DNA from 3 places in the Exiguobacterium sp. s59 genome. Region 3 is predicted to be linked to each of the others. Evidence: riboswitches for the same ligand, from Rfam matches in the RefSeq annotation. Region 3 holds a riboswitch; each other region holds the start of a gene.

Region 1 (10,846 bases), on a different contig from region 3:
TGGATTCCTTCCGTCTCACAAAGAGAGATCAATTGACCACGCGCATACACGACATCGGCCCGTTTAGCGATTTCAAAATCGGTGACCGAGTCGCCGATGACAATCAACGTGTCGGTAGGTGAGACGATCTGTCGGGCAATCGTCGGCTTGCAACATCCACAATCGTTCGAGCAATAGGCATCGCATGAATGAGGCCATGTGACGCGTGCCGTCTCTCCTGAAAAGTCAACGTGATTGCAGTAAATGTGTTCAGGTACGACATGACCTTCTAGAATCGGATGGACGAAAAAGTCCATACCGCCACTGACGACATCAAATCGGAAGCCATGTGACTGCGTCTCTTGTAAAAACTCGATGAACCCTGGCCGAAGCGTGATGGTCGAAAGAAGAAACTCACGGTATCGTACTTCCTGGTCACTCGGAAGTAAGCCGAACATCTGACCGACACCTTCTCGGATGGAGAGCGTCTGGTTCAAGACGGCATCTTTGAGCTCGACCCAATCAGGAGGTGCGAACTGTCGCATCAACGCGATGATGTTATCTTCTTCGGTGATCGTCCCGTCGAAGTCACAGATGACATGCGTGCTCATCGTGCACCCCACGCATCCAACGCGGTCGATAGTGCATCGGTATCGTTCGTCTTGCCAAGCGTCTGGTCAATCGCCTGTCGGAACGCCTTCGCTCCAGCGACCGCACCGTCTGGATGCCCATGAATCCCGCCGCCGGCATTGATGACGACATCCGTTCCGAAGTCTCGAACCAAGTCCGGGACGAGTCCAGGATGAATCCCGGCAGATGGGACCGTCAGAATCGGTTTCGTCCAATGGGGTTCTGTCGCATACGTCTGAATCTGTTGCGCTTCGTCTTTCGGTGTCGACAGCGAACCATACGGCGACGGGAAGAGCGTCAAGTCCGCCCCGGCGAGTCGAATCAGTTTCCCGAAAAGGAGGGAATGGCGGACTGATCCAGTCAACGCCCCCGCAAAAGCGGGATGTGCCAAAATCGGAACGTGAATCTCAGAGTCTTTGGCGAGTTCTCGCAAGGCATCGAGCCCATACGTATACACGTTAAACAAGAGCGCGGTCGCGCCAGCCTCAATCAATTGCTTCGCCTGTTCGCGTAACGTGAAGACGGGTCCACTCAATGTCACGGCGTATAGAACGGAGCGACCCGTCAATTCTTGATGTTCTTGAATGATCGATGCCCCGACCCGTGCCCGTTCGAGCGACGGGGTAAGTGGATTGTCATATAAAATCTCATCGTCCTTGACGAGGTCGATTCCGCCGTTGAATTGGTCACGGAGCTGTGTCGCCAAAAAGTCGAGGTCCCGTCCGATAACACCTTTGAAGATACTCATGGCGAGCGGTCGGTCGTGTACACGAAGGATGTCGCGAACACCTTCGACACCGAATGTGGCACCAGGGAAGTCTGATGCGAGCTCTTCCGGGAGTGATAGGTCAATCAGTTGGACGCTTGGGTCGAGTGATAGTTTTCCAAACGTCGTCGTCAGAATGGACGAGAAGTCTGGCGTCACATTATGTAGCGGGTAACGAATAGAGAAGCGACTCGTCGTTTCTTGTTGGGACGTCTCGATGACCTCACCACGGAACGCCTGCAGTTGATGTTGCTCGATGTGGTTCAACTCGGTCCACGTGCCGACGGTCAGCTCATGTGCGATTTTTTCAGCCACGCGTTCGACGTGATCGGTATGTTTGATTTCATAAGTAGCGATAATTCCCATAAGTTCCTCCTTTCAGGTCAAACAAAAAATGACCTCATGCCAAGGCAAGAGGTCATTCGAAAACAATGAACTCTTATCTCTCAGCGATAGCTGCAAGAATTAGCACCGTGCCATTTCTGGTCGGTTGCTGCGACATCATCGGGCTTGTCCCTCCGTCTGCTCTTGATAAGAATAGTTGTGAAGTTGTGAAATTTAATTGAATTTTTACATAGAATCGCTCACTCGTCAATTCCTTTTTTTGAGAAAAAAAGTTTGAAAATAATGTTTCTATATATGCGTGTCAAAAATAGGGAGTCGACCGAAAATAGAGGATTGACAACTAGCGTCTCGAGTCCGTAATATTCGTCTCAACACGTCAAACACAATTAAATCATTTACTCTTATCGCGAGTTGGCAGAGGGAATTGGCCCTAAGACGCCGCAGCAACCGACCATTTGGCACGGTGCTACATCCACCAGACATATGTCTGAAAGATGAGAGGAACAACCAATTTGGGTGTGCCTCTTTCTCGCGGAGAAAGGGGCTTTTTTCATGTATATGCACAGGAAAGGGGAAAGCATCATGGCTTATAAGGCGTTTACAGAACAGAGTGTCGTCGACCATGTTCGACAGTTGGGGTTACTAGAAGAGGGGATCGCAGAATGTGAGGAAATCGGAGATGGAAATTTAAATCTCGTCTTTCGCGTTCGCCAAGGCGATACGTCATTGATTGTGAAACAGGCGTTACCATACGCAAAAGTCGTTGGAGAGAGCTGGCCGCTCACGCTTGATCGGTCTTGGATTGAACAGCTGGCCCTTCGTGAGTTTTACAAAGTCGTTCCACAGTTCGTACCGGGTGTCCTCGGGAGCGACCGTGAACTCGCTTATACGATTTTGGAAGATTTATCAGCTTTTGAGATTGTCCGCACCGGCTTTCTAAAAGGCGAGAGCTATCCGAATTTAGCGCGTCACGTCGGTACATTCCTCGGTGAAACGTTGTTTGCGACGTCTGACTATGCGAACGGTCCACTCGTCAAGAAACAAATCGAAAAGGAGTATTATAATCCAGAACTGTGCGATATCACGGAGAAACTCATCTTTACCGACCCGTATCGCGATGCAGAATCGAATCAGATTGAATCTGCCATTCGTACAGATGTTGAAAAATTATGGTCAGATCTCGCCCTGAAGATTGAAGTGGCCAAATTGAAGGTCGGGTTCGTGACGAAACATGAAGCGTTATTACATGGAGATTTACATACAGGAAGTATTTTTGCGACGCGTCAAGAAACGAAAATCATCGATCCTGAGTTTGCGTTTTATGGTCCGTTCGGCTTTGATATCGGTCAAATCATTGCTCATTTAGTGTTCTCGACGTATGCGCATCCGTTGAAACGGTTCGAACGCTTCACAGAAGTGCTCACCGTCTGGGAGACGTTTGAAAAAACGTTCCGCACACGCTTCACACAGGCGGTCGAACCGTTCAACACAGTAGGATTCGTGGACGAACTGTTGCCGTCGATTTTGAGTGATGCGATTGGTTACGCAGGCTGTGAACTGATTCGTCGAACGATTGGTCTTGCTGGGGTCGCTGACTTAGAAACACTACCAGACGACCTTCGCATCGAACGGAAACGCCACTCCTTAGAACTCGGCACGCGCCTCATCAAACAGCGCCATCAGATTCAATCGATTGACCAGTTGATTCCAGTCCTGTCGGAGGTGCGAGTATGAGTGTGCAAAGTATTCATTTCGATGCCGACACTGAAATCTTGACGATTTTAGATCAGACACAGTTGCCGCAAGAAGAGCGCTATATTGAAGTGTTGACGCTCGAACAGGCCGAACATGCGATCAAGTCGCTTCAAGTTCGAGGAGCACCGGCCATCGCCTATTTCGGGGCGTTCGTCCTCGCAAAAGAAGCATCACGTCTGCAAGATAATCCATATTTTCACCGCCAATTGGACCAAGTCGGGCAACGATTGATTGCGACCAGACCGACGGCGGTCAACTTACAGCACGTCATCGAATCACTCCTACGATTGAACGTAGGGGAGGACTTTGAACAGATCGCAAAAGCAATTAAAGAGCGTGCGATTGAAATTTATGAACAAGACGTGGCGACGTATCGCACGATTGGTGAGCATGCGCTCACCGTGTTACCCGCCGGTGGCAATGTATTGACGATTTGTAACGCCGGTGCCATTGCGACGTCACGTTATGGTACTGCGCTTGCCCCATTCTATGTCGGAAAAGAGCGTGGCATCCCGTTTCGGGTGTTCGCATCGGAAACCCGTCCACTGCTTCAAGGGGCACGGTTGACCGTATGGGAACTCGACCGGGCAGACATCGATGTCACGTTGATCACCGACAATATGGCGGCGTGGACGATTCAGACGAAACAAGTCGATGCCATCATCGTCGGGGCGGACCGCATCACACGTACCGGTCATACAGCCAATAAAATCGGGACACTCCAGCTCGCAATTTTGGCGAAACACTACGGCATCCCGTTCTATGTCGCCGCCCCGCATTCGACGTTCGATTTAGAGGCAGATGACACGATTCAAATCGAGGAACGGGACGCGCATGAAGTGACCCATATCGGGGGACATCCGACGGCACTCGTCGGCATCACAGTCTTCAACCCGGCGTTTGATGTGACCCCACCAGAACTCATCACTGGTCTCATCACGGAGACAGGTGTGCTCGAACCGACCGAGTCGGTCATTGTACAACACGTAGGAGGAAACGCATATGTCTAAAAAACTCATCTTCTTCCTGTTGACCGTCATCCTGGCGCTCGCCGGATGCACGAATGAACAGGCGCAACCGAAGACGACAGCGAGTCAAACGGAAACGAAAACGAAACCGGTCAGCGTATCTAACGGGACGCTTCCAAAAGACCTAGAAGTCGCCCTCGTCATGCAGATGTCGATTGGGACGTTCTCTTCGCAGTATATCGAAGGGGTGACCGAGCAAGTCGAAGCATTCGGTGGCAACGTGAAAGTGTATAACGCTGATAATGATTTGTCGAAGATGGCAAGTTACGTCGATACGGCGACGACGCAAGGGGTCGATGTGATCTTGATTGACCACGGACGTGCCGATGCTTTGAAAGAACCCGTTCAGCGTGCACTCGATAAAGGCATCAAAGTCGTCGCATTCGATAATGATTTAACGAATGAAGGGGTGACGGTCATCGACCAAGATGATTATTCCCTCGCTTGGCGCTCCCTTAAAGCACTTGCTGAAGATTTGGACGGCGAAGGGAACATCGTCACGATTTGGGTCGGTGGGTTCACCCCGATGGAACGTCGTCATACGATTTATGACGCGTTCTTGAAACGTTACCCGGGCATACAAGAAGTTGCGAAATTTGGTTCGGCGACGAACAATACGGCGCTCGATACACAAAGTCAGATGGAGGCGATTTTGAAGAAGTATCCGGAAGGGGAAATTGATGCGGTGTTTGCGATGTGGGATGAGTTCGCCAAAGGAGCGAGCCGTGCCATCAAGCAGGCAGGACGTGACGAGATTGCCGTTTACGGGATTGACTTGAGTGACGAAGACTTACAGCTCATGCAAGAAGATGGGAGTCCGTGGGGCGTGACGGCCGCTACAGATCCTGCTGAAATTGGTCGCATACAAGTCCGTTACGCTTATCAAAAAGTGGTCGGGGAAGAAACACCTTCGATTCACTCAGTTGATCCGTATTTAGTGGATCGTGACGTCTTACCGGATGAGCCTGTCACGATGAATGACCTCGGACAGTATGTTCCAGGTTGGGGTGAGTCGAATGCGGCATGGTCGGACTGGATGAAGGAGACGGACTGATGATTCGCTTGGAACGAATCACGAAACAGTACGGTGAGGTGATCGTACTTGATCAGCTGTCGTTCAGCCTGAAATCAGGAGATATCCACGGACTCCTCGGTCTGAACGGGGCGGGTAAGAGTACACTTATCAAACTGCTGAACGGAACGGTCGAACCGACGTCTGGGGAATTGTCGATTGATGGGAAAACTGTCCGACTTACACCGGCAGAAGCGATTCGTCACGGAATCATCACGGTATCGCAAGAAGTGGACGATGCGCTTTATTTGGATTTGCCTGTATATGAAAATGTACTTCCATGGCAGACAGTGAAGCGGGTTCGTCCACAATTTTTGAAGGAGCGAGCGAAACGTGTGCTGTCTCGGGTGGGGCTAGACATTAACGCCACTCTTCCGGCAGGTCACTTTCCGCTCAGTGTCAAACAGCGCCTGTTGATTGCTCGGGCACTTGAGAGCAATGCCAAGTACTTATTACTCGATGAACCGACCGCGGCCTTATCGGAAACAGATGCCGATTCCCTGCTCGAGTTACTTCGGACGCTTGCGGCAGAAGGAGTGGGGATTGTGTTGGTCACGCATCGGTCAGACGAACTCACGCGTGTCACGTCGACCACTACGTTTCTTCGGGATGGACGCGTTGTATATGAAGGACCATTTCAACAGCTTTCCACGGAAGCGGTTCAAACCTTTTTGAGTGGGACGACATTTGAGGAAGGTCTGGAAAAAGCGATCCCTGAGAAGGAGATTCGCTTGTCCGCACAGTTGACACTTCCAGCGTTCCAGACGAGTCTCACTGTTGAAGCATATCGCGGGGAAGTGCTCGGGATTGGAGGATTGACGGGGAGCGGGAAGACGGAACTGATGGAAGCATTGTTCGGTCTTTCTGGGCTTCGCCAATCGATCACGGTTGACGGGGCCGCACACGTCATCCAGCGACCGACAGATGCCGTACGCGCAGGATTTGCACTCGTTCCAGAGGAGAGACGTCATCACGGATTATTTCTCGATGAGTCGATTGAACGGAATGTGATTGCTGTCGCAGGAACGACAAGTGGTGTTTCAGACGTATTGGCATCGCTTCGTGTTCGTTATGCGAACGTGAGACAACCGGTCCGTGAGCTGAGTGGCGGAAACCAACAGAAGGTCGTTTTTAGTAAATGGTTACTCGATGATCGGGAGATTTATCTGCTCGACGAACCGACAAAAGGGATTGATATCGCTGCGAAACAGGACGTGTATGAGCGCGTCGTCGCACTCGCGAAACAAGGGAAGACCGTGTTGTTCACCTCAAGTGAGCGACATGAACTCGAACGGGTCGCCAATCGGATTCTTTGGCTCGACCGTGGACAAATTGTAGAGAAAGGAGGCGTGTAAGATGGCACAATTGGTGGTCAAGGAACGAAAACGAATTAGCGGACACATCGGGCAGTATGGAACATTACTCGCAATCCTTGGTTTGATTGCGGTCTTTACCGTGACGAACGATCAATTTCTGACGTATGCAAATTTTAGTGACATCATCAAATCGGTTTCGATTGTCTCGTTACTTGCCCTCGGCGTCACGTTCTCGCTCATCGTGGGAGGCTTCGACTTATCGGTCGGATCGACGGCGAGTCTTGCGACAATCGGGGCAGCGGCGAGCCTCGTCCTTCATCGACAAGAGCTTCTCGTCGCATTGCTCATTCCGATTGCCCTCGGAATTCTCGTCGGGCTGTTGAACGCGCTCGTCACAATCAAGTTTCGATTGCCAGATTTACTGGCAACACTCGCCATCATGTACGTCATTAACGGGATTCAATTGACGTATACGAAAGGGTTCTCGATTTATGATAATATGCCGATCGAAGGAGGGACGGCGCCAGGACGCTTCATCCCATCGTTCCTCTTCATTGGACAAGGGACGGTTGGTCCGATTCCGTTCGTCGCCCTGCTCATGCTAGTGTTCTTCATCGGGGCTCATCTGTTTTTGACCTACACACGGACAGGACGAGAGTTCTATTATGTCGGGTCGAACGCAGAAGCGGCCCGTCGCTCGGGGATTGACGTGAATCGTATCAAGTTGTACGCCTACGTGCTCAGTGGGTTGTTCGCGGCAATCGGCGGCATCATTCTCGCATCGCGAATCGGGACGGGGCAAGTCTCAGCTGGGGCGCCGCTTTTGATGGACGCCGTCGCGGCAGCCTATATCGGCTATGCCGTCTTTGGTACGGGGCGCCCGAACGTCATCGGGACATTGATTGGGGCTATTTTGATTGGAATCCTCTTGAACGGACTGACGATGTGGGACGTTCCATATTATGCGCAAGACATCGTCAAAGGGACGATTTTGATTGGAGCACTCGGTCTGTCGTATATTCAAAAGAAACAGCTGACCTAACAAACCCCCCGGACATTAAGCGTTCGGGGGTTCGTTCTGTTCACGTGTCATCGAAAGAAAGGGATACACCCCGCCATTCGTCTCCTGCATGAACGTTTTCTGTGGAATAAAACCGAGCGACTCGTATAATCGAATGGCCCGTTTGTTGAACGTGGCGACGGCCAATTGAATCGTACAAGGTTTATATGTCACCTCTATCCAATCTAGAATCGATGTGAGAAATCGGTTGCCATTCCCGTTTCCTGTCAGATCAGGGCGCATCCCTAGACCGATGGAAATGGTGTCCGTTGATTCGAACTGCAATGTGACGAAGCCGATCAGTTCATCGTCATCAAGGATGGCGAACGTCGTCTCTCCCCGTTCATCCGCATCTAAAAATAAGGCGAGGTCTTCCTCGTCGGCGTCCATATTGTAAAATGCATAGTTGCCTTCATAGCGCCATTCGAAGGCAATCAGTTCGGCTTGCTCTTGTGTGAGTGGATGAAACGTATGGCTCATAAAAATTCCTCGTCTCTGATCGAAGTGGTCGTGCTACACTCAAATCGTATCATGAAAACAAAGGGAGGGAACGTGATGGCAGTCAAGTTGGATATGGTCGGCATCGTCGTGAAAGATATGAAGCGCTCACTCGATTTTTATAGGGTGCTCGGGTTTGAGATTCCGGAAGTGATGAATGGGGAAGCACATGTGGAAATCGATGAGGGGGGCGTGCGTCTCGCGTTTGATACGGTGGAAGTGGCTGAATCGGTATACGGGGAATGGAAACAGGCAGACGGGCATCGGATTGAGCTCGCCTTCTTATGTGAGAGCCGTGAGTCGCTTGATCGATTATATGACACGGTTCTCGAAAAAGGATATGCGTCACACAAAGCCCCATGGGATGCGTTCTGGGGTCAACGTTACGCCATCCTGTACGATGCCGATGGGAATTTAATCAGTTTATTTGCTTCATAAAAATAATCCCGGGCCATGTGGCTCGGGATTATTGATTGTCGTGGCACTCTCCCCATGAACAAAGGGCATTCATGGCGGGTTGCAGTCCGAGGGCGTCTTCGGTCAATGAATATTCGACGTGCAGGTGCTTCTCGGTCGAGTAGTCGACACGGCGAACCATGCCGAGTTGCTCGAGCTCGCGCAATTGGTCGGTCAACACTTTTCGGCTGACGTCAGGAATCGCCCGTTGAATATCAGAAAAACGGAGCGGTCCATCTTGAAGCGTGCAGTACACTTGGGGGCGCCATTTGCCGCCGATAATCTCAAGTGCGCGGTTGACGGGGAACGATGTGGTCATGTTCAAGGAGCCTCACTTTCGGGTAGTTACTTCAATGTGCGTACTTTTTTTCTTGCTTCAATGACAGTATCTTATCGTTATCCGCTAAATTGAGCAAACAAAAAGGAGTAGATGAAACATGACATATCCAAGAACATTTTCACACATCGGTCTTTCTGTACCGAGCGTAACCGAGGCCGTTAAATTTTATGAGGACGTGATGGGGTGGTATACCATCATGACACCATCAGACGTCGTCGAGGATGATTCGCCAATCGGCGTGATGTGTACCGACGTCTTCGGACCAGGCTGGGGTAAATTCCGCATCGCCCATATGTCAACGGGAGATGGAATCGGGATCGAGTTGTTCGAATTCCCGAACAACGAGACACCAGAAGACAACTTTGAGTTTTGGAAGACAGGCATCTTCCACTATTGTGTACAAGACCCTGACATCGAAGGACTCGTCGAGAAGATTGTCGCTCACGGCGGCAAACAACGGATGCCGATTCGCGAATACTACCCAGGCGAGAAACCGTATCGCATGGTGTACTGCGAAGACCCATTCGGTAACCTCGTCGAAATTTACTCACATTCATACGAACTCACATATTCGGAAGGAGCTTACTAAACATGAAAGCATGGCTACTCGACCAACCCGGTCTAGATCATCTGCATATTGGAGAAATCGAGCGTCCGACACCTGGAACCGGAGAACTGTTGATTCGTGTCGAAGCGGTCGCCTTGAACCCGGTCGACTATAAAGTCGGCTCAAACGGAAACCCGAATTGGTCATATCCACATATTCTCGGTGTCGACCTCGTTGGAGAAGTCGTTGAGGTCGGTTCGAGTATCGCCAACATCATTACGGGGTCACGTGTAGCCGTGCATACGAATCTTTCGAAATATGGAGGATTCGCCGAGTATACGGTCGTCGATGCCCGGGCGTGTGCAGTCGTCCCACAAGGTGTAAGTGACGAGGCAGCTGCCTCGATCCTGTGCGCGGGAATGACAGCGTATGAAGCGGTCATGCAGAAGTTGAACACGCGGGATAAAGAAACGATTCTTGTGCACGCCGGTGCGGGCGGTGTCGGCGGTTTTGCGATTCAGCTCGCGAAGCGCCTCGGTCTGAAGGTGTTCACGACGGCATCTCCTGAAAACTTTGAGTGGGTAGAGTCACTCGGGGCGGACGTGGCGATTGATTATAACGTCGAAGATGTGACTTCACGGATCATGGAAGAGACGGATGGACGTGGTGTCGACTTGATTTTGAATACGGTCGGTCGCGACGTCGCGACGGCAGACCTCGATCGTCTCGCGTTCAGCGGACACCTCGCCTATATCGCCGGTCCACCAGATATGACGAACATGAAAGGCTTCACTCTTTCGCCTTCGATTCACGAGGTGGCGCTCGGGGCGGCGCATGCGAGCGAGGACGAACATGCGATTCGCAACTTGGCATATATGGCCGAAGAGTTGATGAATTTGCTCGATGCGGGTGAACTGAACGATCTCGTGACAGAAGTGTTGTCGTTCGACCAATTGAAAGAAGGTCTCGAAAAACTACAAACGCGAAAAGTGCGCGGTAAACTCATCGTCCGCATTCGCGACTGAAAAGACGGCTCCCTGTTATACTGACAGGG
Region 2 (10,846 bases), on a different contig from region 3:
GGCCTCGAGCTCGAGTGTCGTCACACGGTGTGCATATAGACAGAGCTTTAAGACGTGAATGATATTTGGATGCGTGTACTTCGTTTTTTCGAGGGAACGCTTGGCACGCGTATCGAGTAAGTCGATTGGACTCGTCGACTTGGCATACTCCGCATACAAACGATAAAAATCAATCGGGGTGATAAAGTCGTCTTCGTCCCGGTCAGGGTTGTTGAAGATGAGTGCCAACAAGGAACTCGTCTCTTCAAGTGAAAAAAGGTGTTTCAAGTCATCAAGGAGATAGATGATTGCCGCTTGATGCAAGGAATACTTTTTACCGATTCGTGGGACACCGATGATTTTACGGACTTCACGCTTCGTCCAGTTTTGAATCGTCGTCGCCGAGAGATGTTCTCCCGTCAATGCGTTCGCAAGGGCGACGATTTGATTGATGGACAAGCCGTTCTTTTCAATATGAAACAAGTGGATTTTTCGAAGCTCTTTTGGAAAATGTTCACGCACGTCTTCAGGGAAGAGGGCGATGGCTCGCTCGATTTCTCCGACCTGCATGAAATGAAGGCAATCTGCCAAAGTTTGAATTGAAGTTGCGTCGCGCATACGGCCACCCTTTCTATGACCAACATCGTACGTTGGCTATACAGTCATTTGACCTCATTCTACCAAATGTTTGAAAAGTAAGCTAGGATGGGCACTGATTAAGGTATAATGACGATATCATACATATCCTATACATAGAGGTGGTCAAGCAATGAATGAATGGATTAGTTCGATTCTTTCCATCGTAATCGTCCTTGCGTTCCTCGTCGGTCTTGAACAAGTCGGGAAGCGTCTTGGATGGACAGATGAAACGATTCGAAAGAGTGTACATATCGCAGTCGGACATTGGTCGCTGTTAGCGGTCTGGTTAATGGATTCATGGTACGTCGCGGCAGTCCCGCTCGTCTTCTTCACGTTTGCGAACGCAGTCTTATTGTATAAAAGCCCCTCACCGGTCCATCAGACGGAGCGAAAGTCTTTTGGGACGGTCTATTATCCGATTGCCTTACTCATCATTTTATACTTCTTCTTTGAATCAGAGCCGATTGCATTTTTAGCGGGCTCACTCGTTCTCGCATGGGGTGACGGGATGGCCGCATTGATCGGGCGGAAGTACGGAACAGTCATCTATGATTTGTACGGTCAAAAGCGTTCCTTTCAAGGGAGCGTCGCCATGTTCTTAAGTTCGTATGTAGTCTTATTTTTATTGTTTTTGTGGAATGATGTCGTCATGTGGCAAGTGGTAACATATGGATTTATCATTTCTATCATCGCTACACTGACTGAAGCGATTTCATACCGAGATTGGGATAACTTTACAATTCCGATTATCGTTGCCGTAGCGACATCGCTATTGTTATAAACTAATCGTGACATTGTAAGAAAAACGTTGCTTGTCACGTCCGACAATCATTTGTATACTGTGTTTCGTACTGAAACCATTCAGTGACGTGCTCGGTACCAAAAGTCGTGACCGAGACACTGATTAAATAGAACGTAAAGGATTGAGTGAACGCATGAGCTTTTTACAGCAACTCCAAAGTATTATTCCGGCCGAGCGCGTCCTCCAAGACGAGCCGTTGTCGGCACACACGTATACAAAACTAGGCGGAAAAGCCGATTACTTCGTAGCCCCACATACGTACGAAGAGGTACAAGCCGTCTTAGAACTAGCCCATCAGGAAGCGATGCCGTTCATGATTCTCGGGTTCGGTTCAAACTTGATTGTTCGCGACGGGGGAATTCGCGGAGTCGTTTTAAACTTGAATGAGCTGAATACGATTCGTCGTGAGGGTAACCAAATCGTGGCACAGGCTGGAGCAGCGATTATTGATGTATCGCGTCAAGCACTTGCGGAAGGCTTATCTGGCCTCGAGTTCGCTTGTGGCATCCCTGGAACGGTCGGTGGTGCCGTTTATATGAACGCGGGTGCCTATGGTGGAGAAACGAAAGACGTGATTACGTCTGCGACGGTATTGACGTCAGAGGGACAAGTCCTTCATTTGTCAAAAGACAAATTAGAACTCGACTACCGAACGAGCCGTGTATCAAAAGAAGGATTCATCGTTTTAGAGGCGACGTTCGAGCTTGAACCGAAAAACTATGAATTGATCAAAGAAGTGATGGACGATTTGACGTACAAACGTGAATCGAAGCAACCGCTCGAATATCCTTCATGCGGCAGTGTCTTCAAACGTCCACCAGGCTACTTTGCTGGTAAGTTGATTCAAGACTCTGGTCTTCAGGGCACACGAATCGGGGGAGCGGAAGTATCGCTCAAGCACGCCGGATTCATCGTCAACATTGCGGAGGCGACGGCGACAGAGTATATTTCACTCATCCGTCACGTCCAAGCGACCGTTAAAGAGAAGTTCGAAGTGGATTTAGAACCGGAAGTAAAAATCATCGGCGAAGATATCGCTGTCGAGAACGCATAATCATGGAAAGGGATTGGACGATGTTGTTCAATCCCTTTTTTATTTCATACAAAAAAAGGCGACGAGAACGGGCATCTCGTCGCCTTTCGCTTACGCTTGTGTTTGTTTGGCAACTGCCTCATAGGCAGGTACGAATGGATACTCCAAATCGCGAGCGACCGCTTCATATGTGACCGTTCCGTTGATGACGTTTAAGCCTTTGAGGAGCGCGTCGTTTTGAAGAAGTGCCGGGAACACACCTTTTTGTGCACATTCGATGATATATGGCATCGTCGCGTTCGTCAGCCCCATTGTCGATGTGCGTGGTACAGCGCCAGGCATGTTGGCAACAGCGTAATGCTGGACACCATAGCGCTCATATGTCGGTGCATCATGTGTCGTGATGTGATCGATTGTCTCACAAATTCCACCTTGGTCAATGGCGACGTCCACGATGACTGAACCTGGTGACATGCGTTGTACCATTTCTTCTGTGACAAGTTTCGGTGCTTTTGCGCCTGGAATCAGAACGGCACCGATGACGAGATCACTCTCCGCCACTTGTTTCGCGATATTATATTTGTTCGAGATTAACGTGTTGATTGTGTTTCCGAACAAGTCGTCGATTTGACGAAGACGAGCCGGACTAATATCCATCAACGTAACGCTCGCACCGAGACCGATTGCGATACGGGCTGCATTCGTTCCGACGACACCGCCCCCGATGACCGTGACGTTCGCACGAGGTACGCCCGGGAGACCTGACATGAGGATTCCTTTGCCACCGTGCGGTTTTTCGAGGATCTGTGCCCCGATTTGAGCAGCCATACGACCTGCGACTTCACTCATCGGTGTGAGAAGCGGTAACGTCCGATCGACTTCTACCGTCTCATACGCGATTGCAGTGATTCCTGATTCGACGAGAGCTTTCGTCAATTCTGGCTCCGCCGCTAAGTGTAGATACGTGAAGAGCGTCAAATCAGGACGGAAGTATTGATATTCAGACGGCTGTGGCTCTTTGACTTTGAGCGCAAGTTCGACGCCTTCCCAAACGTCTTTCGCCGTTTCGACGATGGTTGCGCCAGCATCGATATATTCCATATTCGTGAAACCACTGCCGAGACCAGCATTCGTTTCGACGAATACGTCATGGCCAAGTTCCGTTAACATAAATGCACCCATCGGTGTCAAAGCCACCCGATTTTCATTGTTTTTAATCTCTTTTAATACCCCGATTTTCATGGAACATTCCCCTTTCATTCCGTTGACACAAATTGTTCACACCCCTAGTATAGACCCATTCGAAAACGCTGTCTTTATCATGGATTCTAAAAACGAAGACGCTCACTTTGTGAAAAAACACAAAGCGAACGTCTAGTCTTCTAATCGATATTGACCGGCTTTAATCGCCAAATAAATCATGGACCGTTCGGGTAATGAAACTTGCGTGATATTCGTCAACTCTTCGATGCGTCGAATCCGATACAAGACGGTATTCGGATGGATATGAAGATGAGCGGCGACCCGCTTTACGTTCCCGTCGAAATAAAAATACCATTCGAGCGTCTTCACGAGTTCGGTCTGATGGGATGAATCATATTGTTGCAACCGTTCGACGGTCGGATGGGTCTCTAGTCGAAGCCCGATGCGACGGGCGAGTTCCGGGACGAGCTGATAAATCCCAATCTGTTCGAAAGCGCGAGAAGTTGCGAGCTCGAGAGGGAACTTACGACGAAGTGTCGTGACGCGTCTTGCTTCTTCGGCTGCGGCGTATAACATGTCACTTTCGAAAAAGCGTCGACTGATTCCGAGCCGTGGTTCGGATTCGGTGAATTTGTCTTGAAGCAACTGTTCGAACCGTTCCGCCCAAGCGAGCAATTCTACTTCTTCATCGGAGAGTTCGGATTTCATATAGTGCCACACAAGCAACTGCTGTCCATCGATGGCATGTAAGACGACTTCGATTGCCTCCTGTGTCGCGAGCACATAATGCAGACGCTCAGCGAGTTGAGGGGTGATCGGTTGGGCACATTCAATAATCGTCAACCGGCTTGCGACGGCGATGGGTGCAAGTTCGTTCAATCGTTCGCGATTGGCATCAGAGAGGGTCGGGGAAGCGAGGACATCTAACAAAAAGCGTTCGAGTTCCGCGCTAATACGCCGTTCGTGCATCGCGATCGTCATGAGCAACTTTTTGGCAATGGTCGCTCCTTCTTGCAAGATGGCCAATTCTTGATTCGTGAACGGGTTCGTTCGAGCCAGGCTCCAAATATAGCCGAGCACTTCGTCATGTTGTTTGATGACAATTGCCGCACGTTCTCCTAGCCCGACAGCGAGACGTGCCGGAATGACGACAGGTTCATCCTGGTCAATCACTTCTCGTAAAATCCCGCTTTCCCATAAATCTTCGATGACGGCTTCTGGGACACGACGACCGATGATCGTCGCGATTCTGGCCGGATCGGTCGAATCGGGATGGGTGCTATAGGCGAGCAATTGGTGGTGACGGTTCTCGATCGTAATGGGTGCTCGAATCGCTTGACCGATTGCCTCAGCGAGTGTATCGAGAGACTCGTAAGATTTCTGCAAAAAAGGCATGTCGATTCCTCCTCTCTCTGAGTATAACTTCTTCTTTGTGAAACTTCACAAAAAGAATCGAGAGTGTGAGAAATGACATACCTTCAGTGGATTACATTGGGAAGAATAAGCCGACGGCGAGACCTAATAACGCCCCGACGATGACCTGGAACGGTGTGTGACCGACGAGTTCATTCAAGAGTGGGGTCTCGTGTTTAATTCCTTTGAAATAATCATTCAGCAGTCGAGCTTGAAAGCCGACCGCTTGCCGAACGCCGGTCGCATCGTACATGACGATGGTGGCGAAGACGACAGCGAGAGCGAATATGCTCGAGTCGATGCCTTCCATCCGTCCGATTGCCGTCGCGAGTGCCACGACCGTAGACGAGTGTGAGCTTGGCATACCGCCTGAAGCGAACATGATTTCAATTTCAAAATCTCGTGTTTTAATAAGTTCGGTTACGAGCTTGGCTGCTTGGGCGATAAACCAAGCGAGAATCGCGGCGAGTAAAGGTTCGTTAAACATGCATCTATTCACTTCCTGTCTGACATAGTATCTTCACTATACCCGAAAGCGGGGCAGGCTAGACGTTAAGATTTCGTCAAAAAAAGGTGTCATGGACGGCTTGTCCATGACACCTTTTGGTCGATTTTTGTTACCCGACTACTCCTTCAGTTTCCTGAAGTCTCTCTGCAATGTTATCGATGATATAACGGTTGCGTGGGTGTTCTTGACACTCTTTCGAGCATGAACGCATTTGTTTCGGTTCACACTCTTCACAACAGAAATGCTGTACATTGCACTCCGGGTTGGCACAATTAACGTAACGAACCGTCTCTGTCCCACAGTGCATGCAGTGTGAAACAACAGTCGGGTTCACAGAGTTGACAGGGACGTTGATGCGCTCATCAAAGACGTAAAGCTCACCATCCCAGTTTTCTCCTTTTGTCGCTTCGTCTTTTCCATACATCGCGACGCCACCTTTTAAGTGGAAGATGTTGTCGTGACCTTGGTCACGCATATATGCTGTAAATTTCTCGCAACGGACGCCACCGGTACAGTACGTGAGAAGTGTTTTCCCTTCGTAGAGGTCTTTGTTCTCTTCGAGCCATTCCGGCATGTAACGTGAAGCCTCTACATCGATTTTGATCGCGTTTTTAAAGTGACCAAGTTCGTACTCGTAGTTGTTACGAACGTCGAGGATGACGACATCATCACGATTCATCATCTCTTTCCATTCTGCTGGTTCGAGGTATGCACCGTGTTGTTTCGGCACATCAAACTCGCCATCAAAGCGCCACGTCACGAGCTCTTTCTTGTGACGGACAAAAATTTTCTTGAATGCATGCTCTTCGACTTCATCGATTTTGAACTCGATATCGCTGAAGAGTGGGTTTGCTTTCAAGTCGTTCATGTATTGCTCAGTTTGTTCCCAAGTACCAGAGCACGTCCCGTTAATTCCTTCGGAGGAAATCAAGATACGTCCTTTAATGCCGAGATCCTTACAATACTTCAAATGTTCTTGCGTGAGTGTTTCTGGGTCTTCGATATTGACGTACTTATAGTACAGTAAGACCCGCATTGGTTTTGTTTCCATGTTGTGTTGCTCCCCTGTGTTCAGTTTTTTGCAGGAAAACGAACGTTGGGTTGTGTCGTTCGACGAATAGACTTGCCTGCAACCACAAGTCCATTATTATATGATAAATATCACGACGAATTTTCGCAAATGGTTTTTAATTTTTTTTGACGAATCCAGGGAGATGCGTCTTGTAAATCGAATTCGGGGAATAGAGTAGTAACGAAAGTTGAAGGTGGAACGACTATGCTGAATTCTCTCCAACAGTACATCATCCAAGTGATTGAATGGCTTCAAAGCTTGCCGGGCGGTCCTTGGGCCGGACTGGGCGCTCCGTTTTTAGAAGCAATCTTTCCGTTTTTGCCACTCGTTTTAATCATTTCTGCTAATGCGGCAACATACGGATTTTTATTAGGGGTCCTTTTATCGTGGATTGGGAACCTTCTCGGAACGATTGTCGTCTTCGCAGCCGTCCGGTATGTGTTCCGAAAACCGATGACGCGCTGGCTCGAAAAACATAAGGCGGCGGTTTATTGGTTAGAACGAATCAATCATATGAGTCCGATTTCACTCGGATTCTTGTATTCACTCCCGTTCATTCCAGTCAGTTTGATCACTTATTTGCTGGCGCTCATTCAGATGCCGCTCCGCACATTCATTTTAGCGGCAGGATTCGGGAAACTACTCGTCGTCGTCATTTTCTCTGTCATCGGGGATCAATGGGAAGAGTTTATCCAAAGTCCATTTCGTTTATCGATGCTCGGTCTTCTTTTGGTCGCATTATGGGCCATCAGCCGGGGATTAGAAGAAATTCTCAAACGACGCGCTTTCAAGAAACGAAACGAGCAACTGAAACAAGAAATGGTCACGAAACGACAAACACCCCTTTGAACAAGGGGTGTTTTCGCTTAAGACTGTTTTTTAAAGCGCGGGAAGTTAAATGCGATGGCGATCCCTCCACAAATAAAGAGGAGGAACGGATAAAACATGAACGGCACGAGGTCCGGCGATGCGGTCTTCGTCAGCTCTGCCGCGATGAGGAGTTGTGCTCCATATGGCAGAATTCCTTGTACCCCACATGAGAAGATATCGAGTACACTCGCTGATTTTTTCCGTTCGATATCATATTCGTCCGCAATGTTTGCGGCAAGCGGTCCGGCTACGAGAATCGAAATTGTATTGTTTGCCGTCGCCACGTTCGTCGCGCTGACAAGACCAGCGATACTCCACTCGGCACCGGCACGTTTTTGGATTCGTGACGTCAACGCGTCACGCAAATACGTGAGTCCGCCGTTGTGCGATATGAGTCCGACGAGTCCGCCCATGAGTAACGTCAGAAACGAGATTTCGGCCATGCCGACCATGCCGTCGGCGATAGCGGTCACGAATGCTGTCACCGATAAGCTTCCGTCGAGGAGACCGATGATACCAGTGAGCGTGATGCCGCCCAAAAGGACGAGAATAACGTTCAGTCCTGTTAACGCTAAGCCGATAACCGCGAGATAGGGAATCAGTTTATACCATTCGAATGCAGCGACATCGACCGTCGACTCACCGTTCGATAAGACCGCTAGTAAAATCGTCGTGATGATAGCGGCCGGTAAGACAATCCAGAAGTTTGTCCGGAACTTATCACGCATGTTCGTCCGTTGCGTCCTTACGGCGGCAATTGTTGTATCCGAAATGAACGAAAGGTTGTCCCCGAACATCGCGCCTCCGACAACTGCGGCGGCTGCGATGGCGACGTTCACGCCACTCTCTTCATGAATACCGAGAGCGATTGGTGCAAGTGCCGCGATCGTTCCGGTCGATGTTCCCATCGCCATTGAAATGAAAGCAGCGATGACGAATAGTCCGCTCAAGAGAAGCGATGGTGGTAAGAGCATCAACGCGGCGTTGACCGTCGCATCGATGGCGCCAATCGATTCGGCTACGGTTGAAAATGCACCGGCGAGTAAGAAAATAAAAATCATAATGATGATTCCCGGATTTCCGGCACCTTGTGCGATGCGCTCCACGGTTTGTGTCGCACTTCCTTTTGTCATGAATGCTGCGACTAGCAATGCGATGATCGCTGCGACGAGAACTGGGAACTTATAAAAATCCCCATAGTAGACACCTGCCCCGATGAAAAAGAGCAAGAAGACGAATAACGGCAAAAGTGCCCACTTGTTGGCTGTTGGTTGTTCCAAAATAATCACCTCACTAAAAAATAAAAAGGACCTTCTTCTGGAGAAAAGGTCCTTCGTGCGAAATACCCTTTTCATCTTTCGAGCAATACGCCCGCTGGATTTGGCACAGGTCCCCCGCTGCCGAGACTTCACAGGGCCAGTCCCTCCGTCTCTCTCGATAAAAAGTGAATCTATCTAATTATTAAACACGTTCCCTAACGTACCTGTTTCGAATCCGGTTGTCAACCTAAAAACTCCCCAATTCGATGTGAGAAAGGGGAGTTTACGTCGTTAAATTGTTGAAGTGAGCTACTCGGTTCCGCCCTGCGTATTTCCCACCGACATAGAGCGCACGGTCAGCGTTTCGAATCGTGTCATCTAGACGTTTGTTCCCGAACGCTTCAATCGTATCGACCCCGATGGACGCGGTCACAGAAATCTCATGATGGTCAACAAGGAACGGTTTCGTTTCGATTTGGTGGCGAATCCGCTCTGTGATCTCGATGGCTTGGGTCATGTCGCAATGGTTGAGTAGTAAAATGAATTCTTCGCCGCCATAACGTGCGGCAAAGTCATCCGTTCGAAGTACCTGCCGAATGCGTCGACCGAATTCTTGTAACACTCGGTCACCGACCTGATGACCGTACGTATCGTTAATTTTTTTGAAGAAATCAATATCGAGCATGGCGACAGATATCGGATACATCGACATATCCGATATTTGTTGAATGCCGTATTCATAAAACGCACGCGCATTGGCAAGAAGCGTCAAACTGTCTGTCCGGCTCTCGGTATAGAGACGATCCCGCTCGTGACAACGGCTAATCGTTCGATTGAACGATTTCAACAACTTGATGATTTCATGCTGAATGATTTTCGGATATGCGTATACGGGTTCTCCCGTCATGACGATCCATGTACGAATCTCTTCGATTTCCTCCGAACGGACAGAAACAAAGCTATGATAATCGTCATGGAAGGCGTCGGAAAGTGCGGTATCCCATTCAAACCGCATCTCATAGTCGAGAATTTGCTCGATTGGTTGACTCATCTCAAGCAGTGCAAAGACGACCGGTCGATCGATGGGCTGTCGCGTCTTCAAATCGAAGTAGAGCGTGCGGTCGAACAATTTGAACTCGATATAACCTTCGTCGTAATGGTTCAACTGTTCACACTGACTTAAAAAGACTTCGATTGCTTGCGCCTCACTCTGTGACAAAGAGACGGCTTCTTTAGCTTCATCATATTGCTCGATCAAAGATTTGAAGGCGTCTTGCCGTTCTTTTTGAATGAGAAGTCGTTTAATGAAGAACGTCAAGGCAGCGGCGATACTACTGACGACCAGTAAACTCGTCTCCCGGAAGAATGATGCCGCTAAAATGAAGGTCAAACTGACGACGTATGTGTAGAAAGCGATTTTCATAAAATCGCTCAATGCGATGTCGACGCGGAACCACCATTTCACCTGATATTTTTGGAATACCGTGTTTAAGAAGATGGCAAGGAACAGTCCGGCAAGCGGCACGAACGAATCTTGCGAATAAAAGTCGAGACCGGTCTCACCACCAAGGGCGAGATAAACCGCTGCCGGAATGACGATTTCTAAGTACGCCGTAACGGCATTCCAAGGATATGTGAAGCGGAAGCGACGGATGGCGACTTTCGGTTTCAAATTGGCGAATTGAAAGACGAACAACCCGATTTGGTTGACAATGAGTGCTGTTTCAAATCCAAAGAATAAAAATAAGATTAAGACAATACTTTCAGAAAAAGTGAAGTACACACCTTTGACTTCGATCGAGTCGAGTTGAAAAATGATGACCAATAATGAAATTAAAATAAACGACAATGGATCGATCGTCGGGGCGTGTAGGACATCCAATGCAAATAACGAGATGGTGAAGATGAATAAGGCACTCCATATACTCCAACCGAGCACGGACATCTTACGAAAGTGGTTCATGCGTTCCCTCCTAGCATGGGACATTTCGAGATCTAATAGTAAAGATTCGTCACGTTTTCGTGTGAGTCCTGCTTCTCTTCCATGATGCTTGAATTCTAGCATTGA
Region 3 (10,846 bases):
AATGCCCCGTTCGAAATCATTATATCATCCTAGTATTCGACATGGCAATTCCCTTTTTCATTTTAGGTTTATAAAAATGGAAGCATGGGAATTTCATGTTAGACGTTATATTAAGAAAGTAGGTGTGTTTCATGGAAATGATTTTATTGGCGCTCTTACCAGCACTCATGTGGGGGAGTATCCCGCTCATCGTGTCGAAAGTGGGCGGGAAACCGATTCAGCAATTGATTGGTACGACCATCGGAGCCATGATCATGGCAGGAATCATCGCCCTCGTTTTCAGACCAGAGTTCACGACACTTGCGATTGTGACCGGGTTTATTTCTGGGGCGTTTTGGGCGCTCGGTCAATATTTACAGTTCCAATCGTTCCAAATCTTAAGTGTCTCAAAGGCGATGCCAATTAGTACCGGTATGCAACTCGTCGGGACGTCTCTCTTCGGGGTCATCGTACTCGGTGACTGGAAGACGACGACAGAGCTGTGGTTAGGGTTTTCGGCGCTCGTCTTGATTATCATCGGGGCGACAATGACCTCATATCAACAGAAGAAAGACCAAGACAGCGCCGGTGCATTGAAGAAGGGGTTACTGGTCCTATTCGTCTCAAGTATCGGTTACGTCACATATGCTGTCTTGACGAACTATTTTGAGGTGGACGGAATCACTGCAATCCTTCCACAATCAGTCGGGATGTTCATCGCGGCGCTTCTCTTCAGTCTTCGGGAGAAGGACGTGAAGAAAATCGATCCACGTACGTTCAAAAATATCTTGGCAGGTCTTGCCTGGGGAATCGGGAACTTCGGACTTTTCGTTTCAAGCGGAGAAGTCGGGATCGCGACTTCGTTCGCCTTATCCCAATTGAACGTCGTCGTGGCGACACTCGGTGGAATCTATCTATTGAAAGAAGAGAAGACGACAAAAGAACGTGTCTTTGTCTTTATGGGAATCGGTCTCATTGTCGTCGCTGGATTTATGCTTGGGATTGCCAAGAGTTAAATTTCGATGATGAAATGAAAAGAACCTTGAATGTTCACTCGGTCTAGAGTGCCATTCAGGGTCTTTCTTTTGAGTAAATTTTAATCGTTAAAAGGAGAGCAGGAGATGACGTAATCGATAGGGAAGTAATCCCATGTTGCGTTCGTCATATAGGACGTGCAACGCATTCGTGATGAATCAAAAAAATGTAGAGTAAAGGAGAAAACAATCATGGAATCAAATGTAGTGACGATCTCGACGCTTGTGGATACACCAATCGAAAAAGTCTGGGAACTCTGGACAGATCCAGTTCATATCAAACAATGGAATCATGCATCTGAAGATTGGCATACGACCGAAGCGGAGAATGACTTACGCGTCGGTGGGAAGTTTCGCAGTCGGATGGAAGCAAAAGACAACAGTATGGGGTTTGATTTTGAAGGCGTGTATGAGGAAATTCAAGTGAACGAGCTTATTCAATATCGCCTCGATGATGAACGGAGAGTGAGAATTTCATTCGCACCAGAAGGTGATCAGACAAAGATTGTTGAAACGTTTGATGCGGAATCGATGAATCCGGTTGAGTTGCAACGTCAAGGATGGCAGGCAATCCTCGACAATTTCACTCGATATGCGAATGGTAAGAGTGTATAAAAGATAAACAGATGCTTTGAACAGCAGGTCCCTTTTCAATGATATGAACAAGGTTTTCGATAATACTGAGCGATGCGATGATTTTGAGCGGTGTTTAAGCGTCTTTCATCGAGTTGGAGTAAATAAATCCGTGCACATGGTCCGTTGTGGTGGGCGCTCATATATGTGAGCGGAATAAACCATCTTTAAGGATATGCTGCCATGTCAACATTAGTATTGTCAGACTTTTTTATGGTTTTTGACGTTAATGTACTCGTCATCTGAGTTCTTTCACTTAGGGAGCACATATGTGCAAAAGGTGCTTGTCCGAATTCGTTAGTAGAGTTTCGTCAACTAAATTATTTCGTTCATTCTTTTCTCGATGCGTAAGAAGTCGCTCAGCTCGAACATTTTCCTGTTGAATGTGCGCTCAAGTTGACTCGCTGTACCTTTTTCAAACCGATAGGGAAATTCGAAGGGACTCATATACTATTGGGGAGATTTAAAAAAATGGATATAGCACAAAAATTAATTAATACTCTACTAGACACAACTATTGATGATGCTGTTAGAGATGACGCAGCCATAGATTTAGGTTTCATATCCAACAATGAGATGGTAGAAGCCGCATTATTAAGTATCGTGAATGATCAAATGACAGAAGAAATGATAAGAGCTAGCTGTGGAGAATCTTTAGCTCAAATTTGGTTAACAAATCAAAAATTTGAATGTAATAAAATTAATTTGTTAGATGGAGTTGCATTTGAAGAAGCAATTGCTTTGATGAAAGTTAAAAATCCTCTTTTATAGAAAAAGAGAAAAGATAGTTGCTTATAATGATTACTCTATATGTAAGATAAATGATAATCCTTTTAACCACAATTAAAGCAAAATAAATCCTTTTGCAGATTAAATGAGTAAAACAAAGAGAAGATGGGATTATAACTAGCCCATTATAGAACTTTTCAATAAAAAGAAGGTTCTGGCCACCAATTTTTAGCGGCCAGAACCCTTTTTGCAATTTCCCGGATGATTTTGACGATAAACTTCCATAGGTGGACTGAATGGACTTTCTGTGAGAAAAAATTCTGTAGAGAATGTGGTGAAGTTTAGACGCGATGAACGAACGACTACTTGATGACTTTACGTTCGAAGGATTGTATCTGTTCGTCCGGACGGTGTTCTCGTTCTCGGAAGTGATGGAACACTCCGAGTGGATGTGTGTCGTCGACAAGAAACATTACTTCCCTATGTTCCTTGTCCTTTGTGACGGGAGGCACGGAGCGCAAGAGAAAAGTCAAATACAAGGATTTGGGCCGTCTCCTTACGCCCAAATTGAAATTAAGAGAGAAAAATGGAAATTGATCATAGTGATTTATATTAGATATAGTCAATATATGATCCGGTATCAGCATATCCATAAACTCGAATAGCATCCTCAAGAACCTCTCCAGGAACGTGAATTTTTTCAAGGATATCTAAAAGGTCTTTTCGGAGTTCCTCGGTATCTGCCTTAATTTCTAACCATTCAATGTATTTGTAGTCCCCAAGTCTGAAATGATAATACCACTCAGCATCCCACATCGAAATATAGCCGGTTTCAATATCTTTTGTCCGCCATTGGAAGTGTGTGGGATTATTGCACATTGCTTCTCTAATTTCTTCCCATTTTGTATTATTCATCACTGGATGGGAGTAATAAGAGTTCATTTTAATCATTCTCCTCTTTTTTCAACTTGCGTTGTCTAATACGCCACATCATCGACGTTATAAACGCCGCCCATCCTCCGAGTACAAGGATATAAATTGCCAAGAAAAACACAAATTCTCCATAGTCTTCGAGCTTTTCAAATGGATTTTGAATAATCATCGGTTCGGATAATATACCGACCATCATCAATGGAATGAAGAAAAGAAAGAAACGTTTCCAAAAGTAGTGTTTGTATGGTTGTGAGAATGTCTGCTCCATAATCGTGTACCTCCTCAATTGAATTACACTTATTTACATATATGATAGCATGTTCTCAATTAATGTTGGATGATTGGTCTTTATTTTTTTGGCAATTTCAATTGAAAAGAGGGTGGCCAATTTGTTCAGCGACCCTTCAGTCAATTCATTCACTTGTTACAGCCAGTTCTCCAGTCCCAAACGTCGCACTAAAAGCACGGCACCAGATCACTACGGTGCTATATTCTGACAGATCGACATCTGCCGGAACTAAATAGTTTTGGTTTCCTGTATTCCCTTTAAGTGCTCCAAGTCGAATCCCTTCGGACGTCTCTTGTCCTGGCTTTGTCAAATAGACAAACAAATCAGGTCCGTTCGTCGTTTCAAACTCTTCAAATCGAAGATACGTCCCGTCTTCTGCCTCGATGGAGCGAATCGTGCCCGTCGTCTCATAATTTTTCTCCCCGTCCATGAACACACCCGCTACTTCGGTTGGACTCGGTTGTGCTTCCGGTGTCTCGGTTGTCTCTTCCTCTGTCTCTTCTTCTGGAGCAGGCGTCTCAACTGCTGTCGGCGGCAATCCTTCATCGACTGTCTCAGTCAAAAATAGTGGTGAGATGAGCCACCAGGCGATGGCGATCACGGCTACGCCGATTACACCGATGATGATTTTTGAACGAGTTTTCATGTGTGAATCCTCCTATTCATGTGTTTGAATCGTTACATTTCTTTTCCCGAATCATGGGCTTATAAAAAGACGCGAATTAATACATTCGCGTCAATTGAACATCATACCGTCTCGGTCCAGTTCTCCTCGATAAACGCGTCGCGTCCCGAGATGGCCCGGTCTTCCTTGTAATGTTTTGGATTCTTTTTATGATAGTCCTGATGGTAGTCTTCTGCAGCAAAGAACGTTATCGCCGGAATGATTTTTGTGACGATTGGGGCCGTGAAACGTCCACTTGCCGCTAACACATCGCGACTCGCTTCCGCAGCGATTCGCTGCTCCTCCGTGTGATAGAAGATGGCTGGGGCATACTGAGGCCCACGGTCTTGGAACTGCCCACCGTCATCGGTCGGGTCTGTCTGAATCCAATAGAGTTCTAGGAGACGCTCGTATGAGAAAAGAGCTGGATCGTATGTGATCTGAACGACTTCTAGATGTCCGGTCGTCCCAGTCTTTACTTGTTCATATGTCGGATTGTCGATATGTCCTCCCATATAGCCGGACACGATTCCTTCAATCCCTGGTAGTTCTTCAAAAGGTGTCACCATGCACCAAAAACAGCCGCCTGCAAATGTTGCTTTTTCCATCTTGTCGTTCCCTCCAAATCGTATTTCAACAAAAAAGCGCTCACGTCGGATGACATGAGCGCTCTCGTCATATCGTCCAAGGTTTCCCTTGCTGGTCGTAGCACCTTGCCTGAGGCAGGTTGCTGTGAAGTCATGGAGCCAGATCTCTCGTTCACTCTTGATATCGATATGTAGTTGGTGAAAGCATCATACCACCCTCAAAATACTTTCGTCAATGATTCGGTTTTCGTTTTAACTGAAAAATCGTCAAGACGATGATGAATCCAATCAATGCGATGGAGATGAACGTACCATACGGCACATTCTCACCATATAATTGCAAGAAGAATAGACCGAATACGGCGAGCAACACGAATACGTAGGAGCGCGTCATAGGAACCTCCTGTTTTTTCTTAAGTGTAACAAGAACACATCGACTTGGCGATGAGAAAAGGAAATCAAGCATATAACACGAATAAAGGGTGGGAGGTAAAGGAGGAATGAACAATGAAACAATCACAATTGTTAGAGCTGACAATCGAAGACGCGCATCGTGGCTATAAAGAAGGGAAATTCACAGCAAGAGACGTGACCGCGTATTATCTAAAAAGGATTGCGACATATAATGATCGACTCCATGCAGTGATCCAGGTGAATCCGGACGCACTTTTCGAGGCAGAGGCGGCAGACCGGGGCTATAAAAAAGGGGTACGCAAACCACTACTTGGGATTCCCGTATTGATCAAAGATAATATCGAAACGGGCGGACTGATGCGGACAACGGCAGGTGCTGCCGCGATGCGACATCATTTCGCAGGTCGGGATGCCGAGCTCGTCAAACGGTTACGGGCTGACGGGGCCATCATTCTCGGTAAAGCAAACCTGTCCGAATGGGCCAACTTCTTGACAGAAGACATGCCGAACGGTTGGAGTGCCGTCGGTGGCCAGACGATGAATCCGTATGGGGACCAACTAGATGTCGGAGGATCAAGTTCAGGGTCGGCATCTGCGGTTGCGGCAAATTTAACGCTTCTTGCAGTTGGATCTGAGACGAGTGGTTCAATCGTACACCCGAGCGTGCATAATGGCATCGTCGGAATCAAGCCGACCGTTGGACTGATCAGCCGCTCGGGAATCATCCCGATTTCACGTTCTCAAGATACGGCTGGACCGATGGCGCGGACACTCCGTGATGCGGTCATCGCTTTACAGACGATATGTAGTGAGGATGAATCGGATCCGGCGACTCTAGAGACTCCTGTCGGACCGCCTTATGTGACATGTCTCGATGTGAGGCAGGCGGTCGGGATGCGTGTCGGGTTCATCAGACCGGACATTTCGGAAGAAGAAGTCGGGTTGTATGAACAGGCGCTTCGCTTGTTGCGTCAAGCCGAAGTAGAACTCGTCGAGGTCACGCTACCAAAGCATACGGGGCTTGAACAAGCAGACATTCTGTTCGACGAATTCAAGCTCGGGATCGAGGCGTATCTTGCGAACACAACCGTGCCTTTTAAGACGCTTTCTGACTTGATCGAGTGGAACGCAGAACACCCTGAATCGATTCCGCACGGTCAAACCATTTTTGAAGAAGCGAACGCCCGATCTGGGAAACTGATTGAAGCGAGCTATCTCGACCGTCGCATCGAGGACGTTCGTTTAGCGAAAACAGAAGGGATTGACGCGTTGCTTGCGTCGCATAAACTTGATGCGATCGTCTTACCACATGATGCGAACTATGACATGGCAGCGAAAGCAGGGCATCCGACGATCACAATACCCTATAAACGAAAAGAGAGCGGTGCCCCGTTCGGTCTATCATTCACGGGGACGAGCTATTCGGAACGTGATTTGATTCGTGTCGCCTATGCGTTCGAACAGTTCATCACTCGTCCGACGCCTCCTGATTATTCGTAAGTTGCACCCGTCTCTGACGTCCGCTACAATGGTACGTATGCGGATTAGAGAAAGGACAGGTTAGAATGAAATCATCTATATACGGGTTGACGTTCAATCAACTCACAAACGAGTGCATGGAAGCAGGATATGGTGCCTTCCACGCACGACAAGTCTGGGACTCGCTCTACATCGATCGAGTCAAATCGATGGACGCGCTAAACGTCCGTGACGAGGTACGCGATTACTTAACAGAGAAATATGTCATCTCGACACAAGAACTGTTCGTCAAACAAGAAGCGGGCGATGGAACGGTCAAATTCTTACTTAAACTTCATGACGGGCACTACATCGAGACGGTGCTTATGCGTCATAAATATGGGCGTTCGGTCTGTGTAACGACACAGGTCGGTTGTAACATCGGCTGTAGCTTCTGTGCGAGCGGCTTGTTGAAGAAGACGCGTGACTTGACGGCTGGTGAGGTCGTCGAACAAATCATGACCGTCCAACATTTCCTCGATGAAGAAGGAGAAGGGGATCGCGTCAGTCATATCGTCGTCATGGGAATCGGTGAACCGTTCGATAACTTTGACAACTTGGTCGACTTCTTGCGCGTCGTCAAAGATGAGCGTGGTCTTGCGATCGCCCCGCGTAAAATCAACGTGTCGACGAGTGGTCTCGCGGACAAGATTTACAAGTTCGCAGACCTCGACTTGCGGATCAACTTGGCACTTTCACTTCATGCACCGAACGATGAGCTTCGGACTCGCATCATGAAAATCAACCGTGCGTTCCCGCTTGATAAACTCATGCCATCGATTCGTTATTACGTCGAGAAGACGAATAAACGCATCACGTTCGAGTACATCTTGCTATCGAAAGTGAACGATCTACCGGAACATGCGGAAGAATTGGCGGATCTGATTGAAGACATCAAAGACAAGTCTTACATCAACTTGATTCCGTATAACCCGGTCAACGAGCATATTCAATATGAACGAAGCACACCGGAAGATATCATGGCATTCTATGATATCTTGAAGAAACGTGGCGTCAACACGGGTGTCCGTCTCGAGCACGGGACAGACATCGATGCAGCTTGCGGTCAGCTCCGCAGTAAGCATATGAACGTCGAGGGTGCGAAGTGACGAGAGGCCTCTCCGATAGCGGAGAGGCCTTTTGTTTACCTTTTTTGACCGACATACTCGATGACGGAAGAGTCACCGTGATGGAGTGACCCTTCTTCGCGCCATACAACCACCTCATGTAAGATGAGCGGTACGAAATCGTCCTCTAGTTTGTGGAACATTTCTTCAGAATAGAGAAGTGAGACGTCTTGTGGTCCGCCTGTGCCGTAAGCGAGTTGATTTGTAGAGTACACTTCGGTCAGGAATACACCACCAGGTCGAAGCGTTCTTTGAATTCCGGCGAACACCTTTTCTCTGACATGTTGAGGAAAGTGACCGAAGATACAGATGACCACATCATACGCATCTTGCGACCAATCCGCTTCATTCAAGTCAATCTGTTTCGTCTGAAGGGAGACGTTTCGCGAAATCGCCAAGCGCTCCGCTTTTTCGAGCCCTACTTTCGAAGCGTCCCACATCTCGACTTCGAAGCCAAGCGAAGCGAGCCATACCGCATTTCGACCTTCACCCTCCGCAATCGCCAGCACACGCTTTCCTTCAGGTGGATAAGACGTGATCCATTCGCGTAAAAACTTGTTTGGCGCTGTACCGTACACATAATCTTCCGAGCTAAAGCGTTCATCCCATTTCGACAAACCATCCACTCCTCTCACTTTTCCTTAAATATAGCAAAACAATGAGACTCAGATGGAAATCCTTCACGATTTTCTGAATTCATGCTTAGTCCAGTTGGGAGAGGGGAATAGATTTCTGAACTAATGGATAGAGTGGAGGCTAAGTAATGGAGAGAGTAGATGCGTCGTTGTGGATTCGGGTACGAAATACGCTTGGTGAAGGTCCTTGTTGGGATGCTGAGTTGAAGCGTTTTTATTGGGTGGATATCGAAGGTCATACGTTGTGGTGGTATGACGAACAAGAAGATGAAATTTCTTCTTTTGAGGTCGGGAAACAAGTCGGTTTCGTCATTCCAAAAGTGACGGACGGTGTCGTCCTTGGTCTAAAAGACGGGATTTATGAATGGGATGAAATCAATCGGGAGCTAAATAAAATTGTCGAATTGGATGATCCCGACGGTCGATTACGTTTTAATGATGGGAAAGCCGATCCATATGGTCGTATTTTTGCGGGCACACTCCACCTCGAAGATGAAGAAAATCAAGCGACATTGTATCGGGTCGATCGTGATGGAACGACTACATCATTGATGGATGAGTTGACGCTTTCGAACGGATTGACGTGGTCTCCTGACCATTCCGTTTTTTATCATATCGATACACCGACTGAAAAAATCCGGAAGTATGATTTTGATTTGAAGACAGGAACAATTTCGAACGGAGAGGTCGTCATCGATTTTTCGGAGGAAGAAGGTTTTCCTGACGGGATGACGTCCGATTCTGAAGGTTGTCTATGGATTGCGCATTACGCGGGTGGAAGAGTATCGCGGTGGGACCCGTCAACAGGCAAAAAGTTACTTGAAGTCCATGTTCCCGCACCAAATGTCACTTCATGTGCCTTTATCGGAGATGGACTCAATCGATTAGCTATCACGACGGCTCGTGAAGGAATGGATGAGGAGGCGCTTTCTGAATATCCGGAAGCGGGATCGGTATTTATCATCGACACAGAAGTGAAAGGGATGCCATTGTATCGTTTCGGTCGCTGAGGAGGAAGTACGATGGTGAAACGACTGTTAGTTCGAGCTGGAATTGGGTTGGCAGTTGCTGCAGCGGTCAAGATTGGGATTCAAAAGTTACAAGAAAATCGAACGCGTGAAGAAGATCATTCGTATCTCGATCCGAAGTGGGATGAAGTGCCAAGTATTGATTCGGATAAAGATGAGGATGAGGTCGGATTGACTCAACTCGATTCGATTTATCGGGCTGAATGGCAGGCGAATGCTTATCCACGCTCGGAGGCAGAACGAAAAGCATTGGAAGAATAATTGTATGTTCTTCAAAAACACGTCCATGTGGCGTGTTTTTTATTGACAAAAGTAAGGAACGACTCCATTATACAAAGAGTAATGATTACGATTTAATGGAGGTCCATCATGAAACGAATTCCAATTACAGTACTTTCGGGTTATCTCGGTAGCGGGAAGACGACACTGCTCAACCACATCTTACATAACCGAGAACATAAAAAATATGCGGTCATCGTGAATGATATGAGCGAGTTGAATATCGACGAGAAGCTGATTGATCAGGGCGGGTTCTCGCGGACCGATGAAAAGCTAGTCGAACTCTCGAACGGGTGTATCTGCTGCACGCTGCGGGAAGATTTGTTGACGGCTGTCTATGACTTAACAAAAGACCGTGAGCTCGACGGGATCATCATCGAGTCATCAGGAATCTCTGAACCAATTCCTGTCGCGCAGACATTCACGTATGCCGATGACGCTCTTGGGATTGATTTGACGAGCCGTGTGTACATCGATGCGATGGTCACGGTCGTCGATGCGTACCGTTTCTTCAAAGATTTCAATTCTGGTGAATCGCTCATGGAGCGTCAACAAGCCGTCGACACCGGTGACGTCCGTGAAGTAGTCGATTTGCTCGTCGACCAAGTCGAATTTGCGGATATCATCGTATTGAATAAGGCGGACCGTGTGTCCGAAGGGGAACTACAGGAGATGAAGGGGTTACTCCAAACACTGAACCCGAGTGCGAGATTGTTGACGTCGACATACTCGAACGTCGCGTTAGAAGACCTTCTAGACGTCCAGTTATTCGATTTTGATCAGGCGATGCGCGCTGCAGGGTGGATCCAAGAACTCGAGTCGGAAGAACATACGCCGGAAACGGAAGAGTATGGCATCAGCTCATTTGTCTACCGGCGCCGTCGACCGTTCCACCCTGAACGTTTGATGCACTGGATGGAACATTATCCAGAAGAAATCGTCCGTGCAAAAGGATTTTTATGGATTGCGACAAGAAACGACCTCGCTTGTCTGTTTT

The links. A riboswitch is a leader RNA that binds a small molecule or an ion and turns the genes downstream of it on or off. The one in region 3 is predicted to bind S-adenosylmethionine.
Region 1: another riboswitch for S-adenosylmethionine. It lies ahead of KNO91_RS04125 (2,3-diketo-5-methylthiopentyl-1-phosphate enolase); the one in region 3 lies ahead of msrA (peptide-methionine (S)-S-oxide reductase MsrA).
Region 2: another riboswitch for S-adenosylmethionine. It lies ahead of KNO91_RS10695 (Na+/H+ antiporter NhaC family protein); the one in region 3 lies ahead of msrA (peptide-methionine (S)-S-oxide reductase MsrA).

Annotation. Positions count from the first base shown of each region.
Region 1 covers NZ_JACSKG010000002.1:146,542-157,387, forward strand. The annotation lists gene KNO91_RS04120 (2-hydroxy-3-keto-5-methylthiopentenyl-1-phosphate phosphatase) at 1-590, opposite strand, end outside; gene KNO91_RS04125 (2,3-diketo-5-methylthiopentyl-1-phosphate enolase) at 587-1,741, opposite strand; SAM riboswitch class I at 1,812-1,913, opposite strand; SAM riboswitch class I at 2,119-2,221, shown strand; gene mtnK (S-methyl-5-thioribose kinase) at 2,303-3,454, shown strand; gene mtnA (S-methyl-5-thioribose-1-phosphate isomerase) at 3,451-4,485, shown strand; gene KNO91_RS04140 (sugar ABC transporter substrate-binding protein) at 4,478-5,557, shown strand; gene KNO91_RS04145 (sugar ABC transporter ATP-binding protein) at 5,557-6,930, shown strand; gene KNO91_RS04150 (ABC transporter permease) at 6,932-7,933, shown strand; gene KNO91_RS04155 (GNAT family N-acetyltransferase) at 7,949-8,431, opposite strand; gene KNO91_RS04160 (VOC family protein) at 8,507-8,887, shown strand; gene KNO91_RS04165 (winged helix-turn-helix transcriptional regulator) at 8,916-9,224, opposite strand; gene KNO91_RS04170 (lactoylglutathione lyase family protein) at 9,343-9,834, shown strand; gene KNO91_RS04175 (zinc-binding dehydrogenase) at 9,837-10,817, shown strand.
Region 2 covers NZ_JACSKG010000005.1:43,513-54,358, reverse strand. The annotation lists gene KNO91_RS10735 (DUF1836 domain-containing protein) at 1-597, opposite strand, end outside; gene KNO91_RS10730 (diacylglycerol/polyprenol kinase family protein) at 749-1,399, shown strand; gene murB (UDP-N-acetylmuramate dehydrogenase) at 1,554-2,474, shown strand; gene ald (alanine dehydrogenase) at 2,565-3,695, opposite strand; gene KNO91_RS10715 (PucR family transcriptional regulator) at 3,828-5,051, opposite strand; gene KNO91_RS10710 (divergent PAP2 family protein) at 5,143-5,568, opposite strand; gene trhO (oxygen-dependent tRNA uridine(34) hydroxylase TrhO) at 5,687-6,628, opposite strand; gene KNO91_RS10700 (TVP38/TMEM64 family protein) at 6,854-7,498, shown strand; gene KNO91_RS10695 (Na+/H+ antiporter NhaC family protein) at 7,516-8,874, opposite strand; SAM riboswitch class I at 8,868-8,963, opposite strand; gene KNO91_RS10690 (GGDEF domain-containing protein) at 9,062-10,741, opposite strand.
Region 3 covers NZ_JACSKG010000004.1:209,121-219,966, reverse strand. The annotation lists tRNA gene KNO91_RS09290 (tRNA-Ala) at 1-8, opposite strand, end outside; gene KNO91_RS09285 (GRP family sugar transporter) at 132-995, shown strand; gene KNO91_RS09280 (SRPBCC family protein) at 1,206-1,628, shown strand; gene KNO91_RS09275 (hypothetical protein) at 2,118-2,417, shown strand; gene KNO91_RS09270 (DUF6678 family protein) at 2,988-3,317, opposite strand; gene KNO91_RS09265 (hypothetical protein) at 3,319-3,576, opposite strand; gene KNO91_RS09260 (DM13 domain-containing protein) at 3,722-4,243, opposite strand; gene msrA (peptide-methionine (S)-S-oxide reductase MsrA) at 4,345-4,869, opposite strand; SAM riboswitch class I at 4,937-5,036, opposite strand; gene KNO91_RS09250 (hypothetical protein) at 5,081-5,242, opposite strand; gene KNO91_RS09245 (amidase family protein) at 5,356-6,762, shown strand; gene rlmN (dual-specificity RNA methyltransferase RlmN) at 6,828-7,889, shown strand; gene KNO91_RS09235 (class I SAM-dependent methyltransferase) at 7,925-8,533, opposite strand; gene KNO91_RS09230 (SMP-30/gluconolactonase/LRE family protein) at 8,671-9,552, shown strand; gene KNO91_RS09225 (hypothetical protein) at 9,565-9,831, shown strand; gene KNO91_RS09220 (GTP-binding protein) at 9,940-10,846, shown strand, end outside.